2 linked regions of the Cupriavidus taiwanensis LMG 19424 genome follow. Each later gene encodes a partner of the first gene's protein in a complex. Links are inferred from orthologs where the notes say so. Each region holds a gene or a part of one and is shown in the gene's direction. Other genes may lie near its edges. The genes, in order: RALTA_RS13565 and dsbD.

Region 1 (14,654 bases):
TGGCACGACGGCACCGCCGGCGTGTGCGAGCGCGACCCCGACGGCATCACACTGACGCTGGACAACGGCAGCAAGGTGCGCACCGCGCTGGCGATCGGCGCCGACGGCGCGCGCTCGTGGCTGCGCCAGCAATGCCATATCGGCGTCAGCACGCGCAAGTACCGCCAGCTTGGCGTGGTGGCCAACTTTGCCTGCGAGCGGCCGCACCATGAAACCGCATGGCAGTGGTTCCTGGGCGCGCCGGAAAAGCTGATGGCCGACGAGGAACCCGCCAACGGCGAAGTGCTGGCCATGCTGCCGCTGCCGGACAACCACGTGTCGATGGTCTGGTCCGCCGACGAGGCCCACGCGCGCGAGCTGCTGGCACTATCGCCCGAGGCGCTGGCCGCCACCGTGATGCAGGGCGCCAGCGGCGCGGTCGGCGCCCGCTTCGGCGCGCTGCGCTGCGTGACCCCGGCGCAGGGCTTCCCGCTGGTGCTGCAGCGTGCCGACCAGTTCGTGCAGCCGCACGTGGCGCTGGTGGGCGACGCCGCCCACGTGGTGCATCCGCTGGCCGGCCAGGGCATGAACCTGGGCCTGCGCGACGTCGCGGAACTCGGCCGCGTGATGGCCGACAAAGAACCTTTCCGCAGCGAGGGCGACCTGCGCCTGCTGCGCCGCTATGAGCGCGCGCGCGCCACCGACCTGTTGTCGCTGACCGCCGCCACCGACGGGCTGCACCGGCTGTTCTCGCTGCCAGGCAGCGTGGCGCGGGTAGTCCGCAATACCGGCATGCGCGCGGTCGGCGGACAGTCCCTGCTCAAGCGCTTGCTGATCGGGCGCGCGCTCGGCTAGGTCCGCACGCACTGTCCGGCCCGTACGCCCCCTTACCGAATTCCTGGAGTCCACATGTTCCCATCCCTGCGCCGCCGTCCCGCCGTCTACGCCACCATCACCGCCATCGCCGGCGGACTGGCCGCGGCCGGCTTCGCGCTGCACGCCATGGCGGCGGGCGAGCCCGGCACCGACCGCATCAAGGAATCCCTGCAGAAGATGCTGGGCGGCCGCGCCGAAGTGAAGAGCGTCGGCAAGACTCCGGTGCCGGGCCTGTTCGAAGCCAATATCGGCGGCCAGGTGGTGTACACCGATGCCACCGGGCGCTACATCCTGAACGGCGAGATGATCGATACCCGCACCGGCACCAACCTGACCGAGGAGCGGCTGGCCGAGATCAACCGCATCAAGTGGTCGGACCTGCCGCTGGCGCGCGCGATCAAGTGGAGCAAGGGCGATGGCAGCCGCCAGATCGCGGTGTTCTCCGACCCCAACTGCGGCTACTGTAAGCGCATCGAACAAACCTTCCAGCAGATGGACAACATCACGGTGTACACCTTCCTGTACCCGGTGCTGTCGCCGGATTCGGAGACCAAGTCGAAACAGGTCTGGTGCGCGGCCGACCGCACCAAGGCCTGGCGCGACTGGATGCTCAAGCAGGTGGCGCTGACCGGCAACGGCAGCTGCAAGACGCCGCTGGAAGAGAACCTGGCGCTGGGCCACAGCATGAACGTGACCGGCACCCCCGCGGTGTTCTTCACCGACGGCACCCGCATCCCCGGCGCGGCGGACGTCGCCACGCTGGAACGCAAGCTCGCCAGCATCAAGAAATAAGCGTGCGCCGGACCTGTCCCGGCTCGAGCGACGGCCGGACCTGTCCGGCCGTTGTGCTTTCTGGCTTTCCCATCATCGCATGCGATCGCCGCCAGGCGACCAAGGAGACACCATGACTTTCCAGGCAGTGCTGTTGACCCAGGCCCCCGACGGGGCTACCCAGGCCAATCTCGCCACGCTCGACGATGCGCAGTTGCCCGCCGATGGCGACGTGCTGGTTGCCGTCGATTACTCCACCATCAACTTCAAGGATGGCCTCGCCATCACGGGGCGCTCGCCGGTGGTGCGCAAGTGGCCGATGGTGGCGGGCATCGACGGTGCCGGCACGGTGCTGGAGTCCGCGCATCCGCGCTGGAAGGCCGGCGACAAGGTGGTGCTGAACGGCTACGGCGTGGGCGAGACCCACTGGGGCTGCCTGGCGCAGCGCGCGCGCCTGAAGGGCGACTGGCTGGTGCCGCTGCCAGCCGCCTTCACCACGCGCCAGGCCATGGCGATCGGCACCGCGGGTTATACCGCGATGCTGTCGGTGCTGGCGCTGGAGCGCGGCGGCGTCAACGGTCCGGTGCGCCCCGGCGACGGCGAGGTGCTGGTAACCGGGGCCTCGGGCGGCGTGGGTTCGGTGGCGATCGCGCTGCTGAGCAAGCTGGGCTACAAGGTGGTGGCTTCGACCGGCAAGACGCGCGAGGCGGATTTCCTGAAGGCGCTCGGCGCCGACGACGTGATCGACCGCGCCGAGCTGGGCGTGCCCGGCAAGCCGCTGCAAAAAGAACGCTGGGCCGCGGTCATCGATTCGGTCGGCTCGCACACGCTGGTCAACGCTTGCGCGCAGCTGCGCTATGGCGGCGTGGTGACGGCGTGCGGGCTGGCGCAGGGGCTGGATTTCCCCGGCTCGGTCGCGCCCTTCATCCTGCGCGGCATCACGCTGCACGGCATCGACAGCGTGATGGCGGCAATGCCGCTGCGCGAACAGGCCTGGCAGCGCCTGGCCAGCGACCTTGAGCTGGACCGGCTCAACGCGCTGACGCGCGAGATCGGCCTCGGCGAAGCCATCGACGCCGGCCGCAAGATCATGGAAGGCGCCATGCGCGGGCGCGTGGTGGTGGATGTGAATCGCGGCTGAGCAGCACCGGGCCGTCTCGCCGCGCCTTCCTCGCGCGTTCCCCGCGTCGGCGCTGCATGCAGCGCCGACGTTACAATCCTGCCCATGACGCCGATCCGCTACGCCATCGCCCCGCTTCAGCCTGAAGCGCACCTGTTTGCCGTTACCGTCACCGTAAGCGAGCCCGATCCGGCCGGGCAGTGTTTCTCGCTGCCGGCGTGGATTCCCGGCAGCTACATGATCCGGGACTTCGCGCGCAATATCGTGCGCATCCGCGCCGATGCGGGCGGGCGCGAGATCGCGCTGGCCAAGCTCGACAAGCAGCGCTGGCAGGCCGCGCCGGTCACCCTGGCCGACGGCCCGCTGACGCTCAGCTACGAGGTCTACGCCTGGGACCTGTCGGTGCGCGCCGCGCACCTGGACACCACGCACGGCTTCTTCAACGGCAGCTCGGTGTTCCTGTGCGTCGAGGGGCAGGCCGAGCGGCCCTGCACCGTCGACATCCATGCGCCCGCGGGCGAGGCCTACCGCGACTGGCGCGTGGCCACCGCCATGCGCGAGGCGCCGGGCCGCGACGGGGCGAAGCGCTACGGCTTCGGCCGCTACCAGGTGGCCGACTACGACGAACTGGTCGACCACCCGGTCGAGATGGGCACCTTCCAGCTGGCCAGCTTCCGCGCCTGCGGCGCGCAGCACGACGTGGTCTTCACCGGCCGCGTGCCGCAGCTGGACCTGGAACGCGTGTGCCGCGACCTGAAGCGCATCTGCGAGACCCAGATCCGGCTGTTCGAGCCCCGCACCGCGCAGGCGCCGTTCCTCGACAGCAACCGGCGCTACGTGTTCATGACCATGGTCACCAGCGACGGCTACGGCGGCCTGGAGCATCGCGCCAGCACCGCGCTGATCTGCTCGCGCAATGACCTGCCGGTGCGCGGCGACAGCGAAACCAGCGAGGGCTACCGCACCTTCCTCGGGCTGTGCAGCCACGAGTATTTCCACACCTGGAACGTCAAGCGCATCAAGCCGGCCGCATTCGTGCCGTACCGGCTGGCGCAGGAAACCTACACGCCGCTGCTGTGGCTGTTCGAGGGCTTCACCAGCTACTACGACGACCTGGTGCTGGTGCGCTCGGGCTGCGTCACCGAGGCGCAGTATGTCGAGATGCTGGCCAAGACCTGGAACGGCGTGCTGCGCGGCAACGGCCGCACCAAGCAGAGCGTGTCCGAAAGCTCTTTCGACGCCTGGACCAAGTACTACCGCCAGGACGAGAACGCGCCCAACGCCATCGTCAGCTATTACACCAAGGGCGCGCTGGTGGCGCTGGTGCTGGACCTGACCATCCGCGACAAGACCCGCGGGCGGCGCTCGCTCGACGATGTCATGCGCGCGCTGTGGCGCGGCTACGGCCGCGGCTTCTATGCGCCGGACGCGGTGCAGCGCGGCGTGACCGAGGCCGAGGTCTATGCGCTGTTCGATGAAGTCACGGGCCTGCGCCTGGGGCCACTGCTGCGCGCGCTGACCGAAGGTACCGGCGAGCTGCCGCTGCCGGCGCTGTTCAAGCGGTTCGGCATCAAGGCCGAGGCGCAGAAGCCGGCGCGCACCGCCGCGCTGGGAATCAAGGTCAAGACCGAGGACGGCTGGGTGCGCGTGACCCAGGTGCTCGACGGCGGCGCCGCGCAGGCCGCGGGCCTGTCCGCCGGCGACCTGCTGGTGGCCGTCGACGGCGTGCGCATGGCGCCGGGCCAGCTCGACAAGCTGCTGGCACGCTACCGCCCCGGCGACCGCGTCGAGCTGCACGCGTTCCGCCGCGACGAGCTGCAGGCGCTGCCGGTGACGCTGGCGCGCGAGCCGGCGGCGCAGTTCAAGCTCAAGGCGGAGGGCGGGCGGCATGCGGCGCGCTCGCGCTGGCTGGGCCAGTGAGCTAGCCTGGTCTTCTTTCGCCGCGACACCCGACACCGCCACCGCAGTCCAACGCCCCCGCTGCATGCAATACGCGCACGACCCCCGCACCTTCCTGTATTCGCACTATGTGTACCGGGGGCTGCGCTCGGCCACGGGCGTGATCGGCGCGACGCTGATCGCGCTGCATTTCAGCGACCTGCCCACCGCGATGGTGGTGTCGATGGGCGCGCTGTGCACCAGCCTGATGGACCTGCCCAGCCCGCTGAACCACAAGTTCAACGAGATGCTGGCCAGCGTGCTGCTGTGCAGCGTGGTCACGCTGGTGGTGGCGCTGGCCACGCCGTTTCCGCGCGTGATGCCGTTCCTGCTGGTGCTGGTGACGTTCATGGCCGGCATGATGACGGTGTACGGCAACAAGACGCTGCCGCTGCAGTTCGCCGCGCTGTTCGTGATGACGCTCACGATCAATGAAGACTTCCTCGTGCGGCGTGCGCTGGAACATGCGGCACTGTTCAGCATCGGCGCGGTCGCCTATCTCGGTTACGCGATGCTGGTGAGCTGGGTCACCGAGCGCCGCACCCGGCAGCAGGTGCTGGCCGAATCGCTGTACGAGCTGGCGGGCTACCTCGAAATCAAGGCCGGCTTCTACGACGCCGGCAATGACTTCGAGGCGCAGTTCAACCAGCTGGTGCGCCAGCAGATCGTGGTGGCCGAGCGCCAGCAGGCCGCGCGCGACCTGGTGCTGCGCGGCAACCGCACCCCGCACGATGGGCTGCTGGTGCAGGTGCACCTGCGCATGCTCGACCTGTACGAGTACATCCTGTCGACCAACACCGACTATCCGATGCTGCGCCAGACCTTCGCCGGCACGCCGGTGCTGGACCACCTGCGCGGGCTGGTGATGCAGATGTGCAAGGACGTGGAAGAGATCGCCTACGAAGTCACGCGCGGGCGTGGCTCGTACGCCACGGTGGAATACCGCCCGGGACTGCGCGCGGTCGAGGCCGAGATCGCGCAGTTGCGCCACCACCATATCAACCCGGCGGCGATGACGGCGCTGGTCGAGACGCTCGACATGATGCGCGGCGCGATCACGCTGATCGGCCAGCTGCACGAGGCCTCGCGCACCCCGGTGGAACCGGCCAAGGTGCTGCCCGGCTCGGACATGACACCGTTCCTGACGCGCCAGAAGTACGAGCTGAGCGTGCTGCGCGACAACCTGAAGTGGAGCTCGCCGGCATTCCGCTTTGCGCTGCGGGTGTCGATGGCGGTGGCGCTGGGACTGTGGATCGCCGAACGCCTGCCTTACGTGTCGCACAGCTACTGGATCCTGCTGACCATCATCGTCATCCTGAAGCCCAACTTCAGCATGACCAAGCAGCGCTACAACGACCGCGTGATCGGCACGCTGATCGGCTGCGTGGTGTCCGTCGCGATCCTGAAGGTGGTGCACCAGCCGCTGATCCTGTTGGGCGTGCTGTTCCTGTCGCTGGTGGCCAGCGCCGCCTTCGTCACCATCAAGTACCGCTACACCGCCATCGCCGCCTGCATCCAGGTGCTGATCCAGATCCACCTGCTGATGCCGGGGAGCCCCACCGTGGCGGGCGAGCGGCTGGTGGATACGGTGATCGGCGGCATCATCGCGTCGCTGTTCAGCTTTGTGCTGCCGAGCTGGGAGTACCGCGCCATCCCCAAGCTGGTGGAGGCCGTGCTGCAGGCCAACCGCCGCTATATCGCCGCGACGCGCGACCTGCTGCTGCGCCGGGCCAAGGATGACTTTGCCTACCGCGTGCAGCGCAAGCAGTTCATGGACAACCTGTCGGCGCTGATCTCGTCGTTCCAGCGCATGCTGGACGAGCCCAAGAGCCGGCACCGCGCGGTGGACAACCTGAACCGCTTCATCGTGCAGAACTACCTGGTCGCCGCGCACGTAGCCGCGGCGCGCATCCAGGTGCGCCAGCACTACGATGAGCTCGATATCCCGGCCGCCGAGGCCGCGATCGAACAGGCCACCGAGGCCGCCAGCCACAGCCTGCAGGTGGCCAGCGAGCGGCTGCACGCCGACGAGCGCGGCGGCGGCCGCGGTGCCGGCTTCATACGACGGGAAACCGTGGCGGCGGATGCCGGCAAGCCGGTTGCGGCTGGTGCCGAAGCGGCGGCCCAGGCGGCGGTTCAGGCGGCTCCTGAACAAGTCGTCGAAACCGTCACGCCCGAAGCGGCCGAAGTGGCCGAAGCCGCGGAAGACGCCGCCGCGGAACGCCGCGCCCGCCTGGCGGATTCCGCCGACAAGCGCCGCACCGACACCCTGGTGCAGGCCGCCGCGGCGGGCGAGTCGAGCGAACAGGCCGGGGCGACATCGAGCTCCACCGGCCGCCCCGCCAACGCGGTGCTGGAGCGCCGGCTGCGCGCGTTGCGCGAGGACGCGGCCAAGATTGCGCTGCGCACGGGCGCGATCGGGCGGGCGATGCGGGCGCGGTCGTAGGATCCGAAACCGATTTTTTTCTCCCCTCTCCCGCGCGCGCGGGAGAGGGAAGCAGCCCAGCGCGAAGTTAAATGCCGTGCCCGGCAGCCCCCTCGTCCTCCGGCAACGTCAGCATCCCGCTGTGATAGCTGTACTCGAAGATCTCCCCATACCGCCCCCATCCGATCGCCACGCTCAGCACGCGTTCGGCCTCGGCCGGCTTGAGGAACTGCTCCAGCTCTTCGAGCACTTGTTCCTCGCGGATCTCTCCCGCTTCGCTCGCCACCAGCTCGCGGCGCACATGCGCGGCCAGCGCGACGTTGGCGAGCAGTTGCCGGCCGAAGATCGCCTTGCGCTGCTGTGGCCCGGCGGCGTAGTAGGCGCGACCCGCGTCGGTGGCGGCGATGTCGCCGGCCTCGATCGACACCAGCTGCACCAGTTGCAGCGCTTCGCAGGCCGGCAGCAGCTCGTCGTCGGTCAGGCCGGCTTCGTCGGCCAGGTGGGGCAGGTCGGCGCGGCAGTGGAAGGGCGCCTCGCACAGCAGGTCGAGGATGGCTTCCATCTGGCTGATGTCGGCGTCCGGCAGCCGGTAGCCGATCTCGCGCGCGTGCGCCGGCACGCGCGCCTCGGCCGCCGGGGCCGTCATCAGCGCGTAGATCTGGTCGACCAGCGCGCGCACCTGCGCGCTGTCGCGGTTGCGCGGGCGCGGCAGCGCCACCGGCACTTCGGCGCGGATGCGGCCCGGGTCGCTCGACAGGATCACGATTCGGTCGGCCATCATCACCGCTTCTTCGATATTGTGCGAAACGATCAGGATTCCCTTGATATTGGCGCGCCCGCTTTCCCACAGCGCCAGCATCTCGTCGCGCAAGGTCTCGCCGGTCAGGACGTCCAGCGCCGAGAACGCTTCATCCATCAGCAGCAGGTCGGGCTCGGTCACCAGCGCGCGCGCGATGCCAACGCGCTGCCGCATGCCGCCTGACAGCTCGCGCGGCAGCGCGCTGTTGAAGCCCGCCAGGCCGATCATGTCGATCGCGGCCTCGGCGCGGCGCTCGCGCTCGGCCCGGGGCACGCCCTGCGCCTCGAGTCCCAGTTCCACGTTCTGCTGCACCGTCAGCCACGGAAACAGCGCGAAAGACTGGAACACCATGGCGATGCCCTCGGCGGTGCCGGCCAGGCGCTGGCCGCGGAAACGCACCTCGCCGCGGTCGGCACCGACCAGCCCAGCCATGATGCGCAGCAGCGTGGACTTGCCCGAGCCGGACTTGCCCAGCATGGCGACGATCTCGCCCTCGCGCAGGGTCAGGTCGACGCCCTCGAGCACGGCGCGGTCGCTCTGGCTGGCGGTGCGGAAGACCTTGCCGACGCCGCGCAGTTCAATCACCGCCGCGGCGGTGGGGGTTGCAATGTTCTCTGCCATCGTTGCCTTGGTGCCTTACAAGCGTGTGCGCTCCTGCGCGAGTTGGTACAGGCGGTTCCACAGCAGCCGGTTGAAGCCGACCACGAACAGCGCCATCACGACGATGCCCAGCGCAATGCGGGGGAAGTCGCCGCGCGCGGTGGTCTCGGCGATATAGCTGCCGAGGCCGGTGGCGACGATGGTGCGGTCGCCCCAGGTCACGTATTCAGACACGATGCTGGCGTTCCACGAGCCGCCCGCTGCAGTCACCAGGCCGGTCAGCAGGCTGGGGAACACCGCCGGAATCAGGAAGCGCTTCCACAACAGCCACCCGCGCAGGCCGAAGTTGCGCGCGGCAAGCCTCAGTTCCGTGGGGATGCCCGACGCCCCCGCGATCACGTTGAACAGGATGTACCACTGGGTGCCGAAGATCAGCAGCGGGCTTAGCCAGATCTCGGGATTCAGCCCGAAGCGCGCGATCAGCATTACCGCCAGCGGGAACATCAGGTTGGCCGGGAACGCGGCCAGGAACTGGGCGACGGGTTGCGCGATGCGCGCCAGGTCCGGGTTCAGGCCGATGCGGATGCCGATCGGCACCCACACCAGCGCCGCAAGCGCGATCAGCACGATCACCCGCACCATGGTCAGCGTGCCCAGCCACAGCACATGGACCACTTCGGACCAGCCCACCTCGCTGTGGACGAAATAGCCCACGCGCAGCAGCGCGGCCAGCGCGACCAGCACGATCGCCGTATCGCGCGCACGGCCCAGCCATCGCGCGCGGCGCGGATCGATCGGCCTGGCCGGCGCCGGCGCACGCCCGCGCGCGCCCCACGCCAGCGTGCGCGAGCCCAGCGCCGCGGCCTGCGCCAGCAAAGCCCCTGCCCACGCCGAGCGCCGCAGCAGGTCCAGCAGCCACGACTGCGGCAGCTTGTCCTGCGCCAGGGTCTCGAAGCGGAAGCGGTCGGCCCAGGCCACCAGCGGGCGGAACAGCAACTGGTCGTACAGCAGGATGCCCGCCAGCATTGCCACGATGGCCCAGCCGATCGCGGCCAGGTCCTGTTGCTGGATCGCCAGCGCGATATAGGAGCCGATGCCGGGCAGCCGGATATCGTGGCCCGATACCGAGATCGCCTCGGACGCGACCACGAAGAACCAGCCGCCGGACATCGACATCATCATGTTCCACAGCAGCCCCGGCATGGCGTACGGCACTTCCAGCCGCCAGAAGCGCTGCCACGGCGACAGCCGGAACATCGCCGCGGCCTCCAGCAAGTCGCCCGGGATGGTGCGGAACGACTGGTACAGGCTGAACGCCATGTTCCAGGCTTGCGAGGTGAAGATGGCAAAGATCGCCGCGCACTCCACGCCCGCCAGGTTGCCCGGAAACAGGGCGATGAACCCGGTCACGGTGATCGACAGGAAGCCCAGCACCGGGATCGACTGCAGGATGTCGAGCGCGGGCACGAGCACCTTTTCCGCGCTGCGGCTCTTGGACGCCAGCGCGGCGAAGGCCAGCGAGAACAGCAGCGACGCCGCCAGCGCGGCCAGCATGCGCACGCTGGTGCGCATCAGGTAGTAGGGCAGGTAGGCCACGTCCAGATGCACCGCCAGCGGCTGGTCGGGGCGGAACGGGACATTCATCTGCTGCGCGGCGAACGCGATCATCACGATCACCGCAAGGATGATCGGCAGCAGCGCCAGGTCGAAGCGGTTGGGCGGGGCGCGCAGCAGCTGGCTGTCAAAGCCCGGAGCGGGCTGGGCCGCGTTGCGGTCGGCGGGTGGCATCATGGACGCTTCTCGGGTGGATTCGAGCGAAAGGGCGTGCTTGTGGCCTGCCCGGGTTCAGTTCGCCAATCCATGGCTACTGTCATTCCCGCGTAGGCGGGAATCCAGCGTCTTTCATGCCCCGGGGACAAAGTCACTGGGTTCCCGCCTGCGCGGGAACGACCGTGGTGAGCTGAGCTTATTGGCGTATGCCGCCGGCTTCACCCCGTGCAGCGCGCACCCTTTGTAACGCCCGGCATGGCGGTCTAGTTTACTTGGTGTCGATGACAGAACGCGCACGCGTCGCGTGCGCTCACGGGAAAACGGCCATGAACAAGGCAACCTGGCGCCTGGTCGCGCATGGGCGCGTGCAGGGCGTGGGCTATCGCGCCGCCTGCGCCGACGCGGCGGATGATCTCGGCCTGGGCGGCTGGGTGCGCAACCGGGCCGACGGCACGGTCGAGGTGATGGCGCATGGCACGGTCAGGCAGCTGGAAGCGCTGCAGGCGTGGATGGAGACCGGCCCGCCGGCGGCGCAGGTGACGTTTGTCGAGGTCGGGCGCGGAGACGGTGAGTTCGCCGGCTTCGAACTCCGGCCGACGGTCTAGCGGCGCGGCCTGCTAGGCGGCGGTCCAGTCGACCGGCGTGCGGCCGTGGGCCTGCAGCCAGCGGTTGGCCTCGCGGAAGTGGCCGCAGCCGAGGAAGCCCCGGTGCGCCGACAACGGCGACGGGTGCGGCGCTTTCAGCACGCAGTGGCCCGCGCCCAGCAGCGGCTTCTTGGCCTGGGCATGGCTGCCCCACAGCATGAACACCAGGTTCGGCCGGCTTGCGGCGAGGTGCTGGATCAGGCAATCGGTGACCGCTTCCCAGCCGCGCCGCGCATGGCTGGCGGCCTGGCCCTGCTCGACGGTCAGCACGGTGTTGAGCAGCAGCACGCCCTGGCGCGCCCAACCTTCCAGGTTGCCGGAAGTGCGCGGCGGGCAGTTGCCGTCGGCGCCGAATTCCGCGGCGATTTCCTTGAAGATGTTGCGCAGGCTGGGCGGCACCTTGATGCCTTCGGGCACCGAGAAGGCGAGCCCGTGCGCCTGCGGCAGCTCCACCCCGCCGACCGTGCCGGTGCCGTGGTAGGGGTCCTGGCCCAGGATCACCACCTTGACCGCGTCGGGCGGCGTCAGGTGCAGCGCGTGGAAGACATGGTGCGGGAACACGGGCTTGCCGGCGGCGCGCTCGCCGTCGACAAAGGCGGCCAACTCGCGCCACGCCGGAACGGCGATGCAGGGCTCGAGCAAGGCGCGCCAGGCGGCGGGCAGGGCGTCGGCCTGGGCTTGCAGGCTGGCGGCGGGGGAGGGTTCGCCGGGGGCGCGTGGCGCCTCGGCAAATAGATCGGCTTGCATGCGGTAAATGCGCGGCGGGAAAACCGCGATTATGACGCCTTGCCCTCGGCGATTCCCGCCAGGCGGTAGCCGCGCGCGGCCTTGCTCAGGTCCGACGGCGCCAGCGCAGCCACGGCGGCAAGCCGTGCGGCGAAGGCACGCAGCGCATCCGCGGCGTGCGCGGCGTCGCCATCGAGCCATTCCAGCTCGAGTTCCTGGATGCGCTCCTGCGCGGCACTACTTGGCGCGCTGATGGTGCCGGTGTCGAGCGCGGCTTCGATGCGCGCGCCGTCCTGCGTGACGATCCAGGTGCGGCGGATGAAGTCGGTGCGGAATACCGGCGCCAGGCTGCCGATCAGCGGCGCCAGAACGGCTTGCGCCTCTGCGGGAAAGCTGTGCAGCTCGATGGCCTCGCCGGCGATGGCGGTCTCCCACTCATGCCGCGTGGCCAGGCCGCCCTGGCTGCTGCCGGCGGTCTTCAGCGTCTGCAGCCACTGCTCGCCCTTGCGGCGCAGGCGCAGCGCGGCGCGCGCCCGGGCCAGGTGACGCTCGGGTGTGTCGAGGTAGACGTTGAGCAGCGTGCCTTTGCCTTGCGGCTGGCCGTTGGCGTCGAGCCACGCGGCCAGCGGGGCCAGCGCGGCGTCGGGGACGGCGAGTTTGAGTTCGATTTCCTGGGGCATGGGGGAGGAAATCAACCAAACAACCGCGCCAGCTCCACCCCGGGTTCCTTCGCCCGCATGAAGGCCTCGCCCACCAGGAACGCGTGCACATTGGCATCGCGCATGCGCTTCACGTCCGCCGGCGCGAGGATGCCCGATTCGGTCACCACCAGCTTGTCGGCCGGAATATGCGGCAGCAGGTCCAGCGTGTTGTCCAGCGACACCTCGAAGGTGCGCAGGTTGCGGTTGTTTACGCCCAGCAGCGGCGTCTTCAGCCGCAGCGCGGCTTCCAGCTCATCGTCGCCGTGCACTTCCACCAGCACGTCCATGCCGAGTTCCAGCGCGCACGCTTCCAGCTCCGCCATCAGGCCATGGTCCAGCGCGGCGACGATCAGCAGGATGCAGTCGGCTCCCCAGGTGCGCGCTTCATAGACCTGGTACAGGTCGACCATGAAGTCCTTGCGCAGCGCCGGCAGCGGGCAGGCGCCGCGGGCGCGCTTCAGGTAGTCGGCGTGGCCCTGGAAGAAGTGCTCGTCGGTCAGTACCGACAGGCAGGCCGCGCCATGCGTGGCATAGCTCTCGGCGATGGCCTCGGGCAGGAACTGCTCGCGCAGCACGCCCTTGGACGGCGAGGCCTTCTTGATCTCGGCGATCACCGCGGCGTGGCCGGCCGCGATCTTGTCGCGCAGCGCGCGCTCGAAGCCGCGCGGCGCGAGGCCGGCCTCGCTGCGCAGGCTTTCGGCCTCGGCGCGCAGGCTGGGCAGGTCGCGCCGCTTGCGCGCGGCGGCGACTTCGTCGGCCTTGACGGCCAGGATCTTTTGCAGGATGTCGGACATGCGGCTATCTGGCGGAAATAAAGGGATCAGGCCTTGAACTGCTGCGTGGCCCGCACGAAGGCGTCGAGCTTCTGCCGTGCCGCGCCGCTGGCGATGGCCTCGCGCGCGCGGCGGATGCCGTCTTCGACCGAGTCCGCCACGTTGGCGGCGTACAGCGCGGTGCCGGCGTTCAGCGACACGATCTCGCGCGGCGTGCCCGGCGCGTTCGATAGCGCCTCGAGCAGCATTTCCTTCGATTCGGCAGCGTCGGCAACCTTGAGGCCGCGGTTGGAAATCATCGACAGGCCGAAGTCCTCGGGATGGATCTCGTACTCGCGCACTTCGCCGTCCTTCAGTTCGCCCACCAGCGTGGCGGCGCCGAGCGAGACCTCGTCCATGCCGTCCTTGCCGTACACCACGATGGCGTGCTGCGCGCCCAGGCGCTGCATCACCCGCACCTGGATGCCGACCAGGTCGGGGTGGAACACGCCCATCAGGATGTTGGGCGCATCGGCCGGGTTGGTCAGCGGCCCCAGGATATTGAAGATGGTCCGCACACCCATTTCCTTGCGGATCGGCGCGACGTTCTTCATCGCCGGGTGGTGCGTGGGCGCAAACATGAAGCCGATGCCGGTTTCTTCGATGCACTGGCCGACCTGCTCGGGGGTCAGCATGATGTTCACGCCCAGCGCCTCCAGCACGTCGGCGCTGCCGGACTTGGAGCTGACGCCGCGGTTGCCGTGCTTGGCGATCTTCGCGCCCGCGGCGGCGGCGACGAACATCGACGCGGTCGAGATATTGAACGTGTGCGAGCCATCGCCGCCGGTGCCGACGATATCGACGAAGTTCTCGCGGTCCTTCACCGCCACCTTGTTGGCGAACTCGCGCATCACCTGCGCGGCGGCGGAGATCTCGCCGATGGTTTCCTTCTTGACGCGCAGACCGGTCAGGATCGCGGCGGCCATCACCGGCGAGATCTGCGCCTGCATGATCTGCCGCATCAGGTGCAGCATCTCGTCATGGAAGATTTCGCGGTGCTCGATGCAGCGCGTCAGGGCTTCTTGCGGCGTGATCATGGCGTTCTCGTTGACAGTCTGGATGGCGTGGTGCGGGCTGGAAGGTGCGGAATCGAGCAGTCTCATCGCGGCGCCTTGACGAAGTTGGCCAGCATCGCATGGCCATGCTCGGACAGGATCGACTCGGGATGGAACTGTACGCCTTCGACGGCGAGCGTTTTGTGGCGCACGCCCATGATCTCGCCGTCCGGGGTCCAGGCGGTGATCTCCAGGCAATCGGGCAGGGTCTCGCGCTCGATCGCCAGCGAATGATAGCGCGTCACGTCGAAGTGCTTGGGCAGCCCGGCGAAGACGCCTTGCTGCGTGGTCTCGATAGTGCTGACCTTGCCGTGCATCACCTGCTTGGCCCGGATCACCTTGCCGCCGAAGGCTTCGCCGATGGCCTGGTGGCCCAGGCATACGCCCAGCATCGGGATCTTGCCGGCGAAGTGCTGCAGCGCCGCGACCGAGATGCCG
Region 2 (14,864 bases), 140 kb from region 1 along the record:
CCGTTGCCGTCGCGCGACGGTTGCGGGCACACCGCTTACAATCGAGCCAGGCATCCGCCTGGCTCTTTTGTTTTGTGCGGGTCGGCGGCGGCCGGCCGCGGGGAGAGTGTCGATGCAAAGCCATACTGACCAAGTTGCCGATCCGGACGAGGTGCTCGTCGTCGTCACCAACGCACCCGACGCCGACACCGCGGCGGGCTTGTCGCGGGCCGTGCTGCAGGCGCGCGCCGCCGCCTGCGTGAACCGTCTGGCGCCGGTTGAATCCGAGTACTGGTGGCAGGGCAAGCTCGAGCAGGCGCAGGAATGGCCGCTGCTGATCAAGACCACGCGCGCACGCTACGCTGCGCTCGAGGCCGTGATCCGGCAACATCACCCCTATGACGTGCCGGAGCTGCTCGCGTGGCCCGTGTCGGCGGGCTACGGGCCCTACCTGGCATGGGTGCGCAGCGAGACCGCCGGCGTGCCGGCGCAGGCAGGTACGGCAGCACCCCAGAAACAAGACCAACAGGAATCGGCTTCATGAACATCGGTTTGGCACGGCGGGCGGGCACGCCCGGGCAGATGTGGGCGCGGCATATTGCCGCAGCGCTGCTGGCGGCGCTGGCCTGGCTGTGCCTGGCGGGCAGCCTCCACGCCGCCACCGAGGACGACTTCCTGCCGCCCGAGCAAGCCTTTCGCTTCGCCGCCAGCCAGCCTGACGACAAGACCATCGAAGTCCGCTTTGACGTCGCGCCGGGCTACTACATGTACCGCGAGCGCTTTTCCTTCGCCGCGCAGCCGGCCGGCGTGAAACTGGGCGCGCCGGCCTACCCGCAGGGCAAGGTGAAGTTCGACGAGACCTTCGGCAAGGAGATGGAGACCTACCGCGACAGCGTGGTCATCCGCATCCCGGTGGAGGCAGCGCCCGCCGACGGCAAATGGACGCTGACGGTGACGTCCCAGGGCTGCGCCGACAAGGGCCTGTGCTATCCGCCGATGGAAAGCGTCCACAAGGTCGGGGGCAGTGCCCTGGCCGACCTGTTCGGCAAGCGCGGCCGCAGCGACGCTCCGGCGGCCGAGCGGGCTCCGGCACCCGCCGCACCCGCCATGCCGGGCGCAGCCACGACTCTGCGCGCCGACGACAGCGACCGCATCGCCGGCGCACTGGCCAGCCGCAACCTGGGCCTGATCGCCGCGCTGTTCTTCGGCCTGGGCCTGCTGCTGACCTTTACGCCGTGCGTGCTGCCGATGGTGCCGATCCTGTCGTCGATCGTGGTCGGCGAGCACGTCACGCGCAGCCGCGCGCTGCTGGTGTCGCTGGCCTATGTGCTGGGCATGGCGGTGGTGTACACCGCGGTCGGCGTGGCCGCGGGGCTGCTGGGCGAGGGGCTCTCCGCCGCGCTGCAGAAGCCCTGGGTGCTGGGTGCCTTCGCGGCGCTGATGGTGGCGCTGGCGCTGTCGATGTTCGGCCTGTACGAGCTGCAGCTGCCGCAGCGCTGGCAGACCCGGCTCGCGGAATCCTCCAACCGCCGCCAGGGCGGCCAGATTGCCGGCGCCGCGGCGATGGGGGCGATCTCCGCGCTGATCGTCGGGCCTTGCGTGACGGCACCGCTGGCGGGCGCGCTGGCCTATATCGCGCAGAGCCGCGATGCCGTGACCGGCGGCGCCGCGCTGTTCGCGATGGCGCTTGGCATGGGCGTCCCGCTGGTGCTGGTGGGTGTGGGCGCTGGCAACCTGCTGCCGCGCGCCGGCCGCTGGATGGAGGTGACCAAGCGCTTCTTCGGCTTCCTGCTGCTGGGTGTGGCGCTGTGGATGCTGGGGCCGGTGCTGCCGGCGTGGGCCACGATGCTGTTGCTGGCGGCGCTGCTGCTGGTGGCGGCGGTGTTCCTGGGCGCCTTCGACGGGCTGGGGCCGGATCCGCGCAACCTGGTGCGGGTGGGCAAGGGCGTGGGCGTGCTGTTTGCCATCGCCGCCGCGATCGTGCTGATCGGCGTGGCCTCGGGCGGACGCGATCCGCTGCAGCCGCTGTCGCACCTCAGCGTGGCGCGGACTGTCGGCGAAAACGCCGGCGGTGCGCAGACGGTGCGCTTCGAGCGCGTGCGCAGCGTCGCCGAACTCGACGCCCGCGTGGCGCAGGCCGCCGCCGCGGGCAAGCCCGTGCTGCTGGATTTCTATGCCGACTGGTGCGTCAGCTGCAAGGAAATGGAGCGCATGACCTTCGTCGACCCGCGCGTGCGCGCGCGGCTGTCGGAAATCGTGCTGCTGCAGGCGGATGTGACCGCCAACAATGCCGACGACAAGGCCCTGCTCAAGCGCTTCGGCCTGTTCGGGCCGCCCGGCATCATCCTGTTCGGGCCGGACGGGCGCGAGCGCCCGGTGCGCGTGATCGGCTACCAGTCGGCCAACCGCTTCCTGGAAAGCCTGGAGCGCGCTTTCGGCACGCGCACGCGCACCTGACTTGCACGTGAGGCGTACCCAGCCCTGCGGCTAGCGCTCCAGCTGCCGCGCCAGTCCCCACAGCGCCGCCAGGACCACCGCCACGGCACCCATCAGGCCGATCGACCACCAGAAGCCCTGCGGCTCCTGCAGCCACGGCATGCGCTCGAAGTTCATGCCGAAGACGCCGGTGATCAGCGTCAGCGGCATGAACAGCGCCGTGATCAGCGTCAGCGCGCGCATGGTGCGGTTGGTGCGGTGCGCGACCGCCGAGAAGTGGATCTGCACCGCCGATTCGATCGAATCCTCCAGCCGGCGCGCATGCGCCAGCACCCGCTGGATATGCTCCATCACGTCGTTGATGCGCACCAGCAGCACTTCGTCGCGCCCCGGCGCATTGGCCGCGCCGCCGGGCTGGTCGCTGCTGTAGCGGTTGTCGAGCAGGCTGTCGCGGAATTCCTGCAGCGCGTCGCGCTGCTCCTCGCTCAGGTGTTCCAGCTTGCGCAGCTGGATGCGGGCATCGAGCAGGCCTTCCCAGCTGGAGAAGCTGCGGCGCGAGTTCAGCAGCGCGCGCTGCCAGCGGTCGAGCTGGCGCGTCAGCGGCGCGCGCAGCTCCAGGTAGCGGTCGACCATGGCGTTGAGCAGACGCAGCATCAGGTCCTCGGGCCGGCTCGGCGGACGGATGCCATGCAGCAGCGACTGGCCGTTGCCACGCGCAGGCACGGCTTGCGGACGCGGCGCCTGGCACAGCTCGAGCAGCCGCTGGCGCACCTGGTCGATGGTGCGCGACGGCCCGGAGCGCACCGTGACCAGCACGGTGTCGAACATGAAGAACGTGACCGGCTGGGTATCGATCTTGGCCAGTGCCGGCAGGAAGCCAGGCGCATGACGCTTCTGGCGGGCCGCTGCCTCGGCCGCGGGCGGCTTGGTGAGACTAGCGCCGCCGGCCGCCGCATCCTGCGGCTCGGCCCCGACAATGGCGCGGCTGGTTTCGAAGGTGAGCTTGCGGAAGATCACCATGTCGTACGCATGGGTCGTATCGAAGTACGACGGATGCGCGGCGTTGGTGGCGTCGGCCATGTGCAGGTCGAGGATGGGCGCGCCGGCCAGCTGGCGCACCTGCTCGCGCCACGCGTCGGGCGCCGCGGTGACCTCTTCGGTGGAGAAGTCCGCCCACACGAACAGCGACGCGGCATTGCCTGACAGGAAACTGCCCGCCTCGGTGAGCGAGGCGAGCGGGTGTACCTGGCTCGCTGAGAAACCTAGCAACTCCATGCGCGGTCGGTCGGCGTCAGGCCTGCAGCAGCCGCGCGGCGTCGCGCGCGAAATACGTCAGGATGCCGTCGGCGCCGGCGCGGCGGAAGGCCAGCAGCGATTCCATCATCACCTTGTCGTGGTCCAGCCAGCCGTTCTGCGCGGCGGCCTTGAGCATCGCGTACTCGCCGCTGACCTGGTACACGTAGGTCGGGAAGCGGAACTCGTCCTTGACCCGGCGCACGATGTCCAGGTACGGCATGCCGGGCTTGACCATCACCATGTCGGCGCCTTCCAGGATGTCCTGCGCCACTTCGCGCAGCGCCTCGTCGGTATTGGCCGGGTCCATCTGGTAGGTCATCTTGTTGCCCTTGCCCAGGTTGGCGGCCGAGCCCACCGCGTCGCGGAACGGGCCGTAGAACGCCGACGCGTACTTGGCCGAGTACGCCATGATGCGGGTATGGATATGGCCGTTGTCTTCCAGCGCGGTGCGCACCGCGCCGATGCGGCCGTCCATCATGTCGGACGGGGCAACGATGTCGACCCCGGCCTCGGCCTGCGCCAGCGCCTGGCGCACCAGGATCTCCACCGTCGCATCGTTGATCACGTAGCCGTTGTCGTCGAGCACGCCATCCTGGCCATGGCTGGTGTACGGGTCGAGGGCCACGTCGCACAGCACGCCCAGTTCGGGGAAGCGGTCCTTGAGCGCGCGCACGGCGCGCGGCACCAGTCCGTCCGGGTTGGTGGCCTCGATGCCGTCGGGCGTCTTCAGCGACGGGTCGATCACCGGGAACAGCGCCAGCACCGGGATGCCGAGCTTGACGCAGTCTTCGGCCACCGGCATCAGCAGGTCGACCGATACGCGCTCAACGCCGGGCATCGACGCCACGGCCTGGCGCTGGTTCTGGCCGTCGAGGATGAAGACCGGGTAGATCAGGTTGTCCGGGGACAGGCGATGCTCGCGCATCATGCGGCGGGAGAAATCATCGCGGCGCATGCGGCGCGGGCGGAACTCGGGGAAGGTGGACATGGCGGCTTCTTGGCGGAAGAGGACGAAATGCAGGGCCGGCAAGTACGGCGCGCGCAGCGCCATGCGGCCGGCCGAAGAAAAACTAAACTTTTGTGCGTGCCCGACATCATACTCGCGGACACTTTGCGTTGCGCGCTGCGCGGCGCGGTGTCCCCCGCTACTCCTCCCTGAGCGGGTACCCGCCTCACCGGCGGGAAAGTTTGTCCCCGTTGCTTGCGACGGGGCTTTTTTTTGCGCGCCCGCTGCCGGAATCACGCGGCCGGATCGGACGCAGGGGGCACCGCGGGGGGCACGCTATTCGCGGCGGCCGGCTCGCGTTCCGCCTTGCGCGCTTCCGGCAAGTTGAGCCAGCCGGCGATCACAGCCTGCGCCTCTTCGATGCCGCGGCGCTTCAGGCTGGAGAACAGCTGCGCCGTCATCGGCACCGGCGTCTCCAGCTGTTCGGCATAGCCTTGCAGCATCTTGCGGGTTTCGCGCAGGGCCTTGGCATTTTCGCTGTTGGTGAGCTTGTCGGCCTTGGTCAACAGCACGTGGATGGGCCGCCCGGTGGGCAGGAACCACTCGACCATCTGGCAATCGAGGTCCGTGAACGGCCGGCGCGCGTCCATCATCAGGATCAGGCCGGCCAGTTGCTGGCGGGTCTGCACGTAATCGCTCAGCAGGCCCTGCCAGTGGTACTTGGCGGAACCCGAGACCTCGGCATAGCCGTAGCCGGGCAGATCGACCAGGAACGCCAGCGGATCGGGCGCCTTGACCGGCGCCACCGAGAAATAGTTGATGTGCTGGGTGCGCCCGGGCGTGCGGGACGAGAAGGCCAGCCGCTTCTGGTTGCACAGGATGTTGATGGCGGTGGACTTCCCCGCGTTGGAACGCCCGGCGAACGCCACCTCGGGCACGGCCGTGGCTGGCAGGTCGCGCAGGTGGTTCACGGTGATGAAGAAGCGGGCCTGGTGAAGAAGGGACATGCGCTAGAGCGGTGGGGCGGGACGCGGAAGCCGCGCGCAGCGCGGGCGGGGCCGGGGTCTCGCCAGGGTGGGATGGCTGCGGCTTGTGGCCGCCCGCCGGGGTTGATCTGGCGCAGCCCGAAGCGGGCACGACACGGCGCAAGGCATCAATCCGGCACATAACTTATTGTACAATACGCCGGTTTACGGTCTCCTGAGCGGGTGACGCGTGGCATCCATGCCGCGTGCCTCGGCTGCCGTCGTCCGGGCGGGAAGCCTAGTGTGTCGTTCCATCGTGGGCAAGGCCTTGCCCCGCATTGCGCGTTGCACCGGACGGTGCGGCGGCAGCGGGCGCGGGCTGGCGGGGTCTGCCGCCACGGCCAGCGTTGCGCGGATCGGTCAGCCGCTCGCGGGTCGCCACGATTCCCAGCCTTTTGCACCGGCGCGTCCTCACCGCCGGCAAAGCGCCGGACCGGCACGCATCACGGTATCCAAAACAATTCAGAGAAGGTGTGCGAATGAACCGCATTGCGAAGATTCTGGGTGTCCTGGCTCTGGCCGTTCCTGCCGCCGCCCTTTCCGGTCTGGCATCTGCCGCAGAGCAGGCCGCCGCAAAGGCGGACCCCGCCAAGGGTGAAACGCTGTACACGCAAGGTGCCCCCGATCGCAATGTGCCCGCCTGCCTGAGCTGCCACGGTGCCGCCGGCAACAGCGCGGCCGCCGCCAATCCCAAGCTGGCCGCGCAGCATCCCGAGTACGTCCACAAGCAACTCGCCGACTTCAAGGCCAAGGCCCGCAACAACGCGATCATGGTGCCGATGGCGTCGGTGCTGACCGACGAGGAAATGCGCAACCTCGGCGCCTACCTGGCCAAGCAGCCGCTCAAGCCGGCCACCGCCAAGAACAAGGACAGCATCGAAGCCGGCCAGAAGATCTACCGCGCCGGCATCGCCGCCAAGGGCGTGCCGGCCTGCGCTGCCTGCCATGGCCCTGCCGGCGCAGGCATTCCGGCCCAGTATCCGCGCATCGGCGGCCAGTGGGCCGACTATACCGAGGCACAACTGGTGGCATTCCGCCAGGGCACCCGCAAGAACAACCCGGTCATGACGACCATCGCCGCCAAGATGTCGGATGCCGAGATCAAGGCGGTGGCGGACTACGTCGCCGGGGTTCGCTGACGATCCGGGATTCCGCGACGCTGGCGGCTCCGCGCGCCGGCGCATCGGTTGAGCGGCCGCCGCCGGAAGGCGCGGCCAGGCATGCAACCGAACGCGCTTGTCACAATCGAAAAGGGTGGCCTGCTTGCCAAAGCATGTCCACCCTTTATTCATTTCCAGGCCGTACGCTGTTTTAGGTTTCACTGCACATGTCGACCGCTTCCACTTCAGGGCTGCACCTGAAGACCTCTCACCGCGTGCTGCGCGACGCGGTCGAATTGTTGTCCTCGATGCGCTTTGCGATCGCGCTGCTGACGGTGATCTCCATCGCCAGCGTGATCGGCACCGTGCTCAAGCAGAACGAGCCGTATCCCAACTACGTCAACCAGTTCGGCCCGTTCTGGGCCGAGGTGTTCCATACGCTGTCGCTGCAGAAGGTCTACGGGTCGTGGTGGTTCCTGCTGATCCTGGCGTTCCTGGTGGTGTCCACCAGCCTGTGCCTGGTGCGCAACGCGCCGAAGATGATCGCCGACATGCGCTCGTGGAAGGACCATGTGCGCGAGCGCAGCCTGCGTGCCTTCCATCATCGCGGCGAGTTCGACGGCGCGCGTCCGCGCGCCGAGGCGGTCGGCCGGCTGTCGGCGTTGCTGCGCAACCGCGGCTACCGCATCAAGGCGGTCGAGCACGACGGCGCCACGCTGCTCGCCGCCAAGGCCGGTGCTGCCAACAAGGCCGGCTATATCCTGGCCCACACCGCCATCGTGGTGATCTGCCTCGGCGGCCTGCTCGACGGCGACCTGCTCATCCGCGCGCAGATGTGGCTGGGCGACAAGACGCCGATCCGCGGCAACGCGGTGATCAGCGAGATCCCGCCGCAGCACCGGCTGTCGGTGAACAATCCCGGTTTCCGCGGCAACGCCTACGTGCCCGAGGGCTCGACCGTCTCCACCGCCATCCTCAACATCGCCGACGGCGCGCTGGTGCAGGACCTGCCCTTCGCGATCACGCTCAAAAAGTTCAAGGTCGACTTCTACGAAACCGGCATGCCCAAGCTGTTTGCCTCGGACGTGGTCGTGACCGATCGCGCCACCGGCAAGCAGACCGAGGCCACCATCAAGGTGAACGAGCCGCTGATCGTCGACGGCATCGCCATCTACCAGTCCAGCTTCGAGGACGGCGGCTCGCGCCTGAAGTTCGTCGGCTATCCGATGCAGGGCAGCGCCCACGCCACCTTCAAGATCGATGGCGCGGTGGGCGGCAACAAGCCGCTGGCCGGCACCGGCACCAGCGCGGACAGCGACGGGCTCACGGTGGAGTTCAGCGACTTCCGGCTGATGAATATCGAGAACGTCACCGATGCCTCGGGCAAGCCCGATGCACGCGGCGTGGCGCGCAAGTCCTTCAACGAGACCCTGGACAAGCACCTGGGCGCCGCCGCCAGCACCGACCGCGCCAAGACGCTGCGCAATGTCGGCCCGTCGGTGCAGTACAAGCTGCGCGACCGCACCGGGCAGGCGCGCGAGTACAACAACTACATGGTGCCGGTGCAGATGGACGGCCAGTCGGTGTTCCTCGCCGGCATGCGCGAGTCCCCGAGCGAGCCGTTCCGCTACCTGCGCATTCCCGCCGACGACCAGGGCAGCGTGGCCGACTGGATGCGCGTGCGCGCCGCGCTGCAGGACCGCGCGCTGCGCGGCGAGGCCGCGCGCCGCTTCGCGCTGGCATCGATGCCTGGTGACGACAAGGCCGAGCTGCGCCGGCAGCTGGCCGAAAGCGCGCTGCGCGCGCTCGACCTGTTCGCGGGGGCGACGCGTCCCACGCCGGATTCGCCGCCGGGCGGCTTCACCGCCATCGCCGCCTTCCTGGAAAAATCGGTGCCGCCGGCCGAGCAGCAGAAGGCCGCCGACGTGCTGCTGAAGATCCTGAACGGCTCGATGTGGGAGCTGTGGCAGCTCGCTCGCGCGCAGGACCAGCTGCCGGCGGTGGCCAACAGTGCCCAGAGCGGCGCGTTCCTGCAGCAGGCCATCAACGCGCTGTCGGATAGTTTCTTCTATGGCGCCCCCGTGTTCCTGCAGCTCGACGACTTCCAGGAAATCAAGGCCAGCGTGTTCCAGTTGACCCGTGCGCCGGGCAAGAACATCGTGTATCTTGGCTGTCTACTGCTGGTGCTGGGCGTGTTCGCGATGTTCTATATCCGCGAGCGCCGGGTCTGGGTCTGGGTGAAGGAAAAGCCCGCCGACGCGTCCGCCACGGGCCACACCGGCGACGGCGATGCCGGCAGCCATGTGCTGATGGCGATGTCGACCCAGCGCCGCACCCTGGATTTCGAGAAGGAATTCACGGCGCTGCGCGACGACATCGGCCGCGCCGCAGGGGGCCAAAGCGCCGCCCAAGAGCCCGCCGGCACTCCCCACTGAATCGAGCAGGTACGCTATGTCTTCTAATGTGAACCAGGCCGGACCCGCCATGCGCGGCGCCACGCGCGGCGACACTGGCGCCGACGAGGCCTACCTCGAACCTTCCTTCTTGCGCCGCCTGAACTGGGTGGACTGGCTGTTCGCGCTGGCGCTGGCCGTGGGCGCCGGCGTGGCGCTGTCGCAATACGGGCAGTGGATGGACGGCTACGACAAGGCGGTGCTGATCGGCGCCGTGCCGACCTTCGCGCTGCTCGGCTGGCACTGGAAGCCGGTGCGGCTGCTGATGGTGGCGCTGGCGGTGCTGTCCCTGTTTGCCATCCAGCTCTACCAGGGCCAGCTCGCGCGCGCCGACCAGGCCTTCTTCCTCAAGTACTTCCTGTCGAGCCAGTCGGCCATCCTGTGGATGAGCGCGCTGGTGTTCCTGTCCACGCTGTTCTACTGGGTCGGGCTGGCGACGCGCTCGGGCACGGGCTACAGCCTGGGCAGCAAGCTGTGCTGGGGCGCGGTGGTGCTGGGCTTCACCGGCATGCTGGTGCGCTGGTACGAGTCCTACCTGCTTGGCACCGACATCGGCCACATCCCGATCTCGAACCTGTACGAAGTCTTCGTGCTGTTCACGCTGATCACCTCGCTGTTCTACCTGTACTACGAAGGCCGTTACGCCACGCGCGCGCTGGGGCCGTTCGTGATGCTGGTGGTGTCGGCCGCGGTCGGCTTCCTGCTGTGGTACACGGTCAGCCGCAACGCCCAGGAGATCCAGCCGCTGGTGCCGGCGCTGCAAAGCTGGTGGATGAAGATCCATGTGCCCGCCAACTTTATCGGCTACGGCACCTTTGCGCTGGCGGCGATGGTCGCGGTGGCCTACCTGCTCAAGCAGCGCGGCATCCTGGCCGAGCGCCTGCCGTCGCTGGAACTGCTCGACGACGTGATGTACAAGGCCATCGCGGTCGGCTTTGCCTTCTTCACCATCGCCACCATCCTGGGTGCACTGTGGGCGGCCGAGGCCTGGGGCGGCTACTGGAGCTGGGATCCCAAGGAAACCTGGGCGCTGATCGTCTGGCTGAACTACGCGGCCTGGCTGCATATGCGGCTGATGAAGGGGCTGCGCGGCACGGTGGCGGCCTGGTGGGCGCTGGTCGGCCTGCTGGTGACGACCTTTGCGTTCCTGGGCGTGAACATGTTCCTGTCGGGGCTGCACAGCTACGGTGAACTCTGACGCGCGCATGCTGCCATGCAAAAGACCTGCCTTCGGGCAGGTTTTTTTTTTTGACTTTTTTTCAATTTTTTTGGCCGCTGCGGGAATAAAGAGATCACATCCGGTGTTTACTGGAGGGACGGTGCCGGCTGGCGGCGCCGAATTGCATGGAGAACAAGATCATGGCAAGTCTGCGTCGTAACGCTGCTGCATCCCTGGTTCGTCCCGGCGCGCTCGCGCTCGGCTGCGCGGCCGTCCTGCTCGCCGGTTGTGCCGGCATGGGCATGGGCGGCGGCAGCGCCGGCAATCTGCCGCCCACGGTGAAGGTGACCGATGGCGTGCTGACCGATCCGCAGGGCCTGACGCTGTACACCTTTGACCGCGACACCGCCGGCAGCGGCAAGAGTGCCTGCAATGGCCCCTGCGCCACCAACTGGCCGCCGCTGATGGCGGCCCCGGGCACCAGCGGTTCGGGCCAGTACACCATCATCACACGCGATGACGGCAGCAAGCAGTGGGCCTACCGCGGCCAGCCGCTGTACCGCTTCGCCAAGGACGCCAAGCCGGGCGACCGCACCGGCGACAACGTCAACAACGTCTGGCACGTGGCCAAGCCCTGACGCGGCGGCAGCCACTACCTGAGCCACCCCGGTCACGACGGCCATCCCGGCATGGAAGGGTTTGACGGCCAGCTCGTTGCGCTGGCGCCGCGGCTGCGGCGCCATGCGCGCGGCCTTACCGGCGACGCGGCCCTGGCCGACGACCTGGTGCAGGACACGCTCGAGCGCGCGCTGCGCTACCGCTGGCGCTTCCGCCTGCGCCCCGGCGCCTGGTGGGGCGACGGTGCCGACGGCCTGCTGCCGTGGCTGCTGACGCTGATGCACCGCCTGCGCCTGAACGCCTTGCGCCGCAAGGACCTGGTGGTGGCCACCGATACCCTGCCCGAGGTCAGCGGCCCCGCCGAAGACCCGGGCCTTCGGCGCGACCTGTCGCAGGCGCTGGCGCAACTGCCCGAGCCGCAGCGCGCGGTGCTGCTGCTGGTCAGCCTGGAACAAATGACCTACGCCGAGGCCGCGCGCGTGCTCGACATCCCGCAGGGCACGGTGATGTCGCGGCTGGCGCGGGCACGCGAACAGATGCGGCGGCTGCTCGACGGCGCGGCCCCGACCCGGACTCCCACCGCCGCCAATCCGCTGCAACGGGTGAAATGATGGCGGGCATCCACGAAGCCGATCTCCACGCCTATGCCGACGGCCAGCTGACCGGCGCGCGCCGCGCCGCCGTCGAGGCCTACCTCGCGCAGCACCCGGACGCGGCGGCACAGGTGGCTGCCTGGCGCCGGCAGGCCGAGGCGCTGCATCGCTCGCTCGACCCGGTACTCAACGAACCGGTGCCGCTGGCGGCCTTGCCGCCGGGTTTGCACGGCGACCAGGGGCGCACCCGCGCCCGCGACGGCCGGCGCGACGGCACCCGGCCCCGGCCGCGCTGGACCATGGCCCTGGCGGCCACTTGCGCGTCGGTCGCGTTGCTGGCCGTCGGCGGTACGCTGGGGTGGCTGGCGCACGGCCGCCTCGGCGGCAGCAGGCTGGTGCTCGCGCCGGGCGAGCGCTTTGCGCGCGAGGCGCTGGCCACGCATGCGGTCTACGCCCCGGAGATGCGCCACCCGGTGGAAGTCGCCGCGACCGAAGAGGCCCACCTGGTCGCCTGGCTGTCCCGGCGCCTGGGCACGGCCCTGCAGGTGCCCGACCTGCGCGCGCAAGGCTTCCACCTGATCGGGGGCCGGCTGGGCGTGGCCGAGGGCGGCCCGTCGGCGATCCTGATGTATGAAGCCGACGACGGCACGCGACTGTCGCTGCAACTGCGGCGCATGGCGCAGGGCACGCCCGATACCGGCTTCCGCGTCGAGCGCATGACGGGAGAGGGCGCGCGGCGGCGAGTACCGGGCCGCGACCCGATGATGGCGTTCTACTGGATCGACCGCGACCTGGGCTTTGCGCTGGCGGGGCCGCTGGAGCGCGCCCGGCTGCTGACGCTGGCGCAGGTGGTGTACCAGCAATACCAGGGCGGATAGCGCACCGCGCCGCGCTTGCGGCACCTGGTACGCGAAGGTGCCGCTGCCGCGTCGTTTCGGCAGCATCACAAAAAAACTGTCAGGACTGGCCCGCACTCCGCGACCAAGCCCGGAGTCCAATCCTGCAAGCGCGCCAGCACTTCGGCGCGGGCACGACCAGGCAACCGAGGAAAACCATGCTGATTCCGTCCCCCAAATGGCTGCGCGGCGGCGACATTGCCGCCAGCGAAATCACCCCTCGCCATGTCTTCGAATCGCGCCGCCGCATGCTGGCGCTGGCCGCTGCCGGTGCCGCCGGCGGCACGCTGGCGCCGTGGTTCGCGCGCCAGGCCCTGGCGCAAGGGCAGCATGGCGCCCGGCTGCCCGCGACGCCCAACAACACCTACGTCATCACCGAAAAGCGCACGCCCTACGAGGAAGTGACCACCTATAACAACTTCTACGAGTTCGGCACCGACAAGTCCGATCCGGCGCGCCACGCCGGCACGCTGCGCCCGCGTCCGTGGCAGGTGGCGGTCGAAGGGCTGGTGAAGAAGCCGAAGGTCTATGACCTCGACGAACTGACCAAACTGGCGCCGATGGAGGAGCGCGTCTACCGGCTGCGCTGCGTCGAGGGCTGGTCGATGGTAATTCCCTGGATCGGCTATCCGCTGGCCGAGCTGATTCGCCGCGTCGAGCCACAGCCCGGGGCGAAGTACGTGCAGTTCATCACGCTGGCTGACAAGAAGCAGATGCCCGGCATCAGCAGCGGCGTGCTCGACTGGCCGTACAGCGAGGGCCTGCGCATGGATGAAGCCACGCATCCGCTGGCGCTGCTGACCTTCGGCCTCTACGGCGAGGTGCTGCCCAACCAGAACGGCGCGCCGGTGCGCATGGTGGTGCCGTGGAAATACGGCTTCAAGAGCGCCAAGTCGATCGTGAAGATCCGCTTTGTCGACAAGCAGCCCCCGACCAGCTGGAACCTGGCCGCGCCGCAGGAGTATGGTTTCTATTCGAACGTGAACCCGGACGTCGACCATCCGCGCTGGAGCCAGGCCACCGAGCGCCGCATCGGCGAAGAGCGCGGCAGCGGCTTTGGCGCGCTGTTCGCGCCCAAGCGCAAGACCCTGCCGTTCAATGGCTATGGCCAGCAGGTGGCAGCGCTGTACCAGGGCATGGACCTGAAGAAGTTCTTCTGATGCAAGGCGAGCGCATGGCTACCTCTTCCTCTGCCGCCGCGGCCGCCGTGCGCAAGCCGGCAGGCCTGGCGACGCTGGCGCCGCAGCGGGTGCGCGCGCTCAAGGTGCTGATCTGGGTACTGGCGCTGCTGCCGTTCGTGCGGCTGCTGTACCTGGGCGCGACCGGACAGTACGGCGCCAACCCGCTCGAATTCGTCACGCGTTCGACCGGCACCTGGACGCTGGTGATGCTGTGCCTGACGCTGGCGATCACGCCGCTGCGCCGCCTCACCGGCTGGAACTGGCTGATCCGGATGCGGCGCATGCTGGGTTTGTTTGCGTTCTTCTACGGCTTGCAGCACTTCCTGCTGTGGATCGGCGTGGATCGCGGCTTTGACGTGGCCTACATGATCAAGGACGTGTACAAGCGGCCCTTCATCACGGTTGGCTTTACCGCCTTCATGCTGATGGTGCCGCTGGCGCTGACCTCGACCAACGGCATGGTGCGCCGCCTCGGCGGCAAGCGCTGGCAGGCGCTGCACCGGCTGGTCTATGCCATCGCGGTGCTGGCCATCCTGCATTACTGGTGGCACAAGGCGGGCAAGAACGACTTCGGCGAGGTGTCGATCTACGCAGCGGTGGTGTTCGTGCTGCTGGGGATGCGGCTGTGGTGGCGGCTGCGCAAGCCAGCCGCGGGGACGCGCCAGCCCGCCGCGTAGGCAGCGGCGGGCCGGGCCTGGGGGACTCAGTCCTGCAGCAGGCGCTCGTCGCGGAACAGGTCTTCGACCAGCTCGCGCTCGCGCACCAGATGCACCCTGGCGCCGTCGACCATCACTTCGGCGGCGCGCGGGCGCGTGTTGTAGTTGGAACTCATGGTGAAGCCGTAGGCGCCGGCCGACATCACCGCCAGCAGGTCGCCAGGCTGCACGGCCAGCGCACGGTCGCGGCCGAGCCAGTCACCGGATTCGCACACCGGGCCGACGATGTCGTAGGTCACGGCCGCGCCGTCGCGCAGCGCCACCGGCTCGATGCGGTGGTAGGCCTCGTACATGGCCGGACGGGCCAGGTCGTTCATGGCGGCGTCGACGATGCAGAAGTTCTTGGCCGCGCCCGGCTTGAGGAATTCCACCTGCGTCAGCAGCACGCCGGCGTTGCCCACCAGCGAGCGGCCCGGCTCGAACAGCACCTCGCGGTGGCCGTGGCCGCGCGCGGCGACGCGCTCCA

Evidence for each region.
Region 2: the proteins of RALTA_RS13565 (region 1) and dsbD are in contact, whole or in part, in a crystal structure (PDB 1JZD), measured with the Escherichia coli proteins. The link is inferred for Cupriavidus taiwanensis LMG 19424 from one-to-one orthologs.

The regions. Positions count from the first base shown.
Region 1 is NC_010528.1:2,939,072-2,953,725, reverse strand. What follows is about bases 1-2,767. They hold RALTA_RS13565 (DsbC family protein), read left to right. Parts: upstream 1-888; coding sequence 889-1,647; downstream 1,648-2,767. Other genes in these bases: acuI (acrylyl-CoA reductase (NADPH)), read left to right, coding at 1,760-2,767; RALTA_RS13570 (UbiH/UbiF family hydroxylase), read left to right, coding at 1-834. Also shown: RALTA_RS13555 (M61 family metallopeptidase), read left to right, coding at 2,852-4,666; RALTA_RS13550 (FUSC family protein), read left to right, coding at 4,731-7,130; RALTA_RS13545 (ABC transporter ATP-binding protein), read right to left, coding at 7,198-8,529; RALTA_RS13540 (ABC transporter permease), read right to left, coding at 8,545-10,299; RALTA_RS13535 (acylphosphatase), read left to right, coding at 10,605-10,883; RALTA_RS13530 (uracil-DNA glycosylase), read right to left, coding at 10,896-11,669; RALTA_RS13525 (CYTH domain-containing protein), read right to left, coding at 11,699-12,328; indole-3-glycerol phosphate synthase TrpC, read right to left, coding at 12,340-13,143; trpD (anthranilate phosphoribosyltransferase), read right to left, coding at 13,170-14,198; RALTA_RS13510 (aminodeoxychorismate/anthranilate synthase component II), read right to left, coding at 14,261-14,654. UniProt on the Escherichia coli protein: Acts as a disulfide isomerase, interacting with incorrectly folded proteins to correct non-native disulfide bonds.
Region 2 is NC_010528.1:3,077,057-3,091,920, reverse strand. Bases 1-2,977 are described here. They hold dsbD (protein-disulfide reductase DsbD), read left to right. Parts: upstream 1-519; coding sequence 520-2,436; downstream 2,437-2,977. Other genes in these bases: RALTA_RS14205 (magnesium transporter CorA family protein), read right to left, coding at 2,467-2,977; cutA (divalent-cation tolerance protein CutA), read left to right, coding at 113-523. Outside these bases: more of RALTA_RS14205, read right to left, coding at 2,978-3,690; hemB (porphobilinogen synthase), read right to left, coding at 3,707-4,699; yihA (ribosome biogenesis GTP-binding protein YihA/YsxC), read right to left, coding at 4,951-5,664; RALTA_RS14190 (c-type cytochrome), read left to right, coding at 6,162-6,821; RALTA_RS14185 (cytochrome c biogenesis protein ResB), read left to right, coding at 7,010-9,217; c-type cytochrome biogenesis protein CcsB, read left to right, coding at 9,267-10,433; RALTA_RS14175 (COG4315 family predicted lipoprotein), read left to right, coding at 10,595-11,032; RALTA_RS14170 (RNA polymerase sigma factor), read left to right, coding at 11,084-11,623; RALTA_RS14165 (anti-sigma factor family protein), read left to right, coding at 11,620-12,483; protein-methionine-sulfoxide reductase catalytic subunit MsrP, read left to right, coding at 12,660-13,661; protein-methionine-sulfoxide reductase heme-binding subunit MsrQ, read left to right, coding at 13,661-14,359; lysA (diaminopimelate decarboxylase), read right to left, coding at 14,386-14,864. UniProt on the Escherichia coli protein: Required to facilitate the formation of correct disulfide bonds in some periplasmic proteins and for the assembly of the periplasmic c-type cytochromes.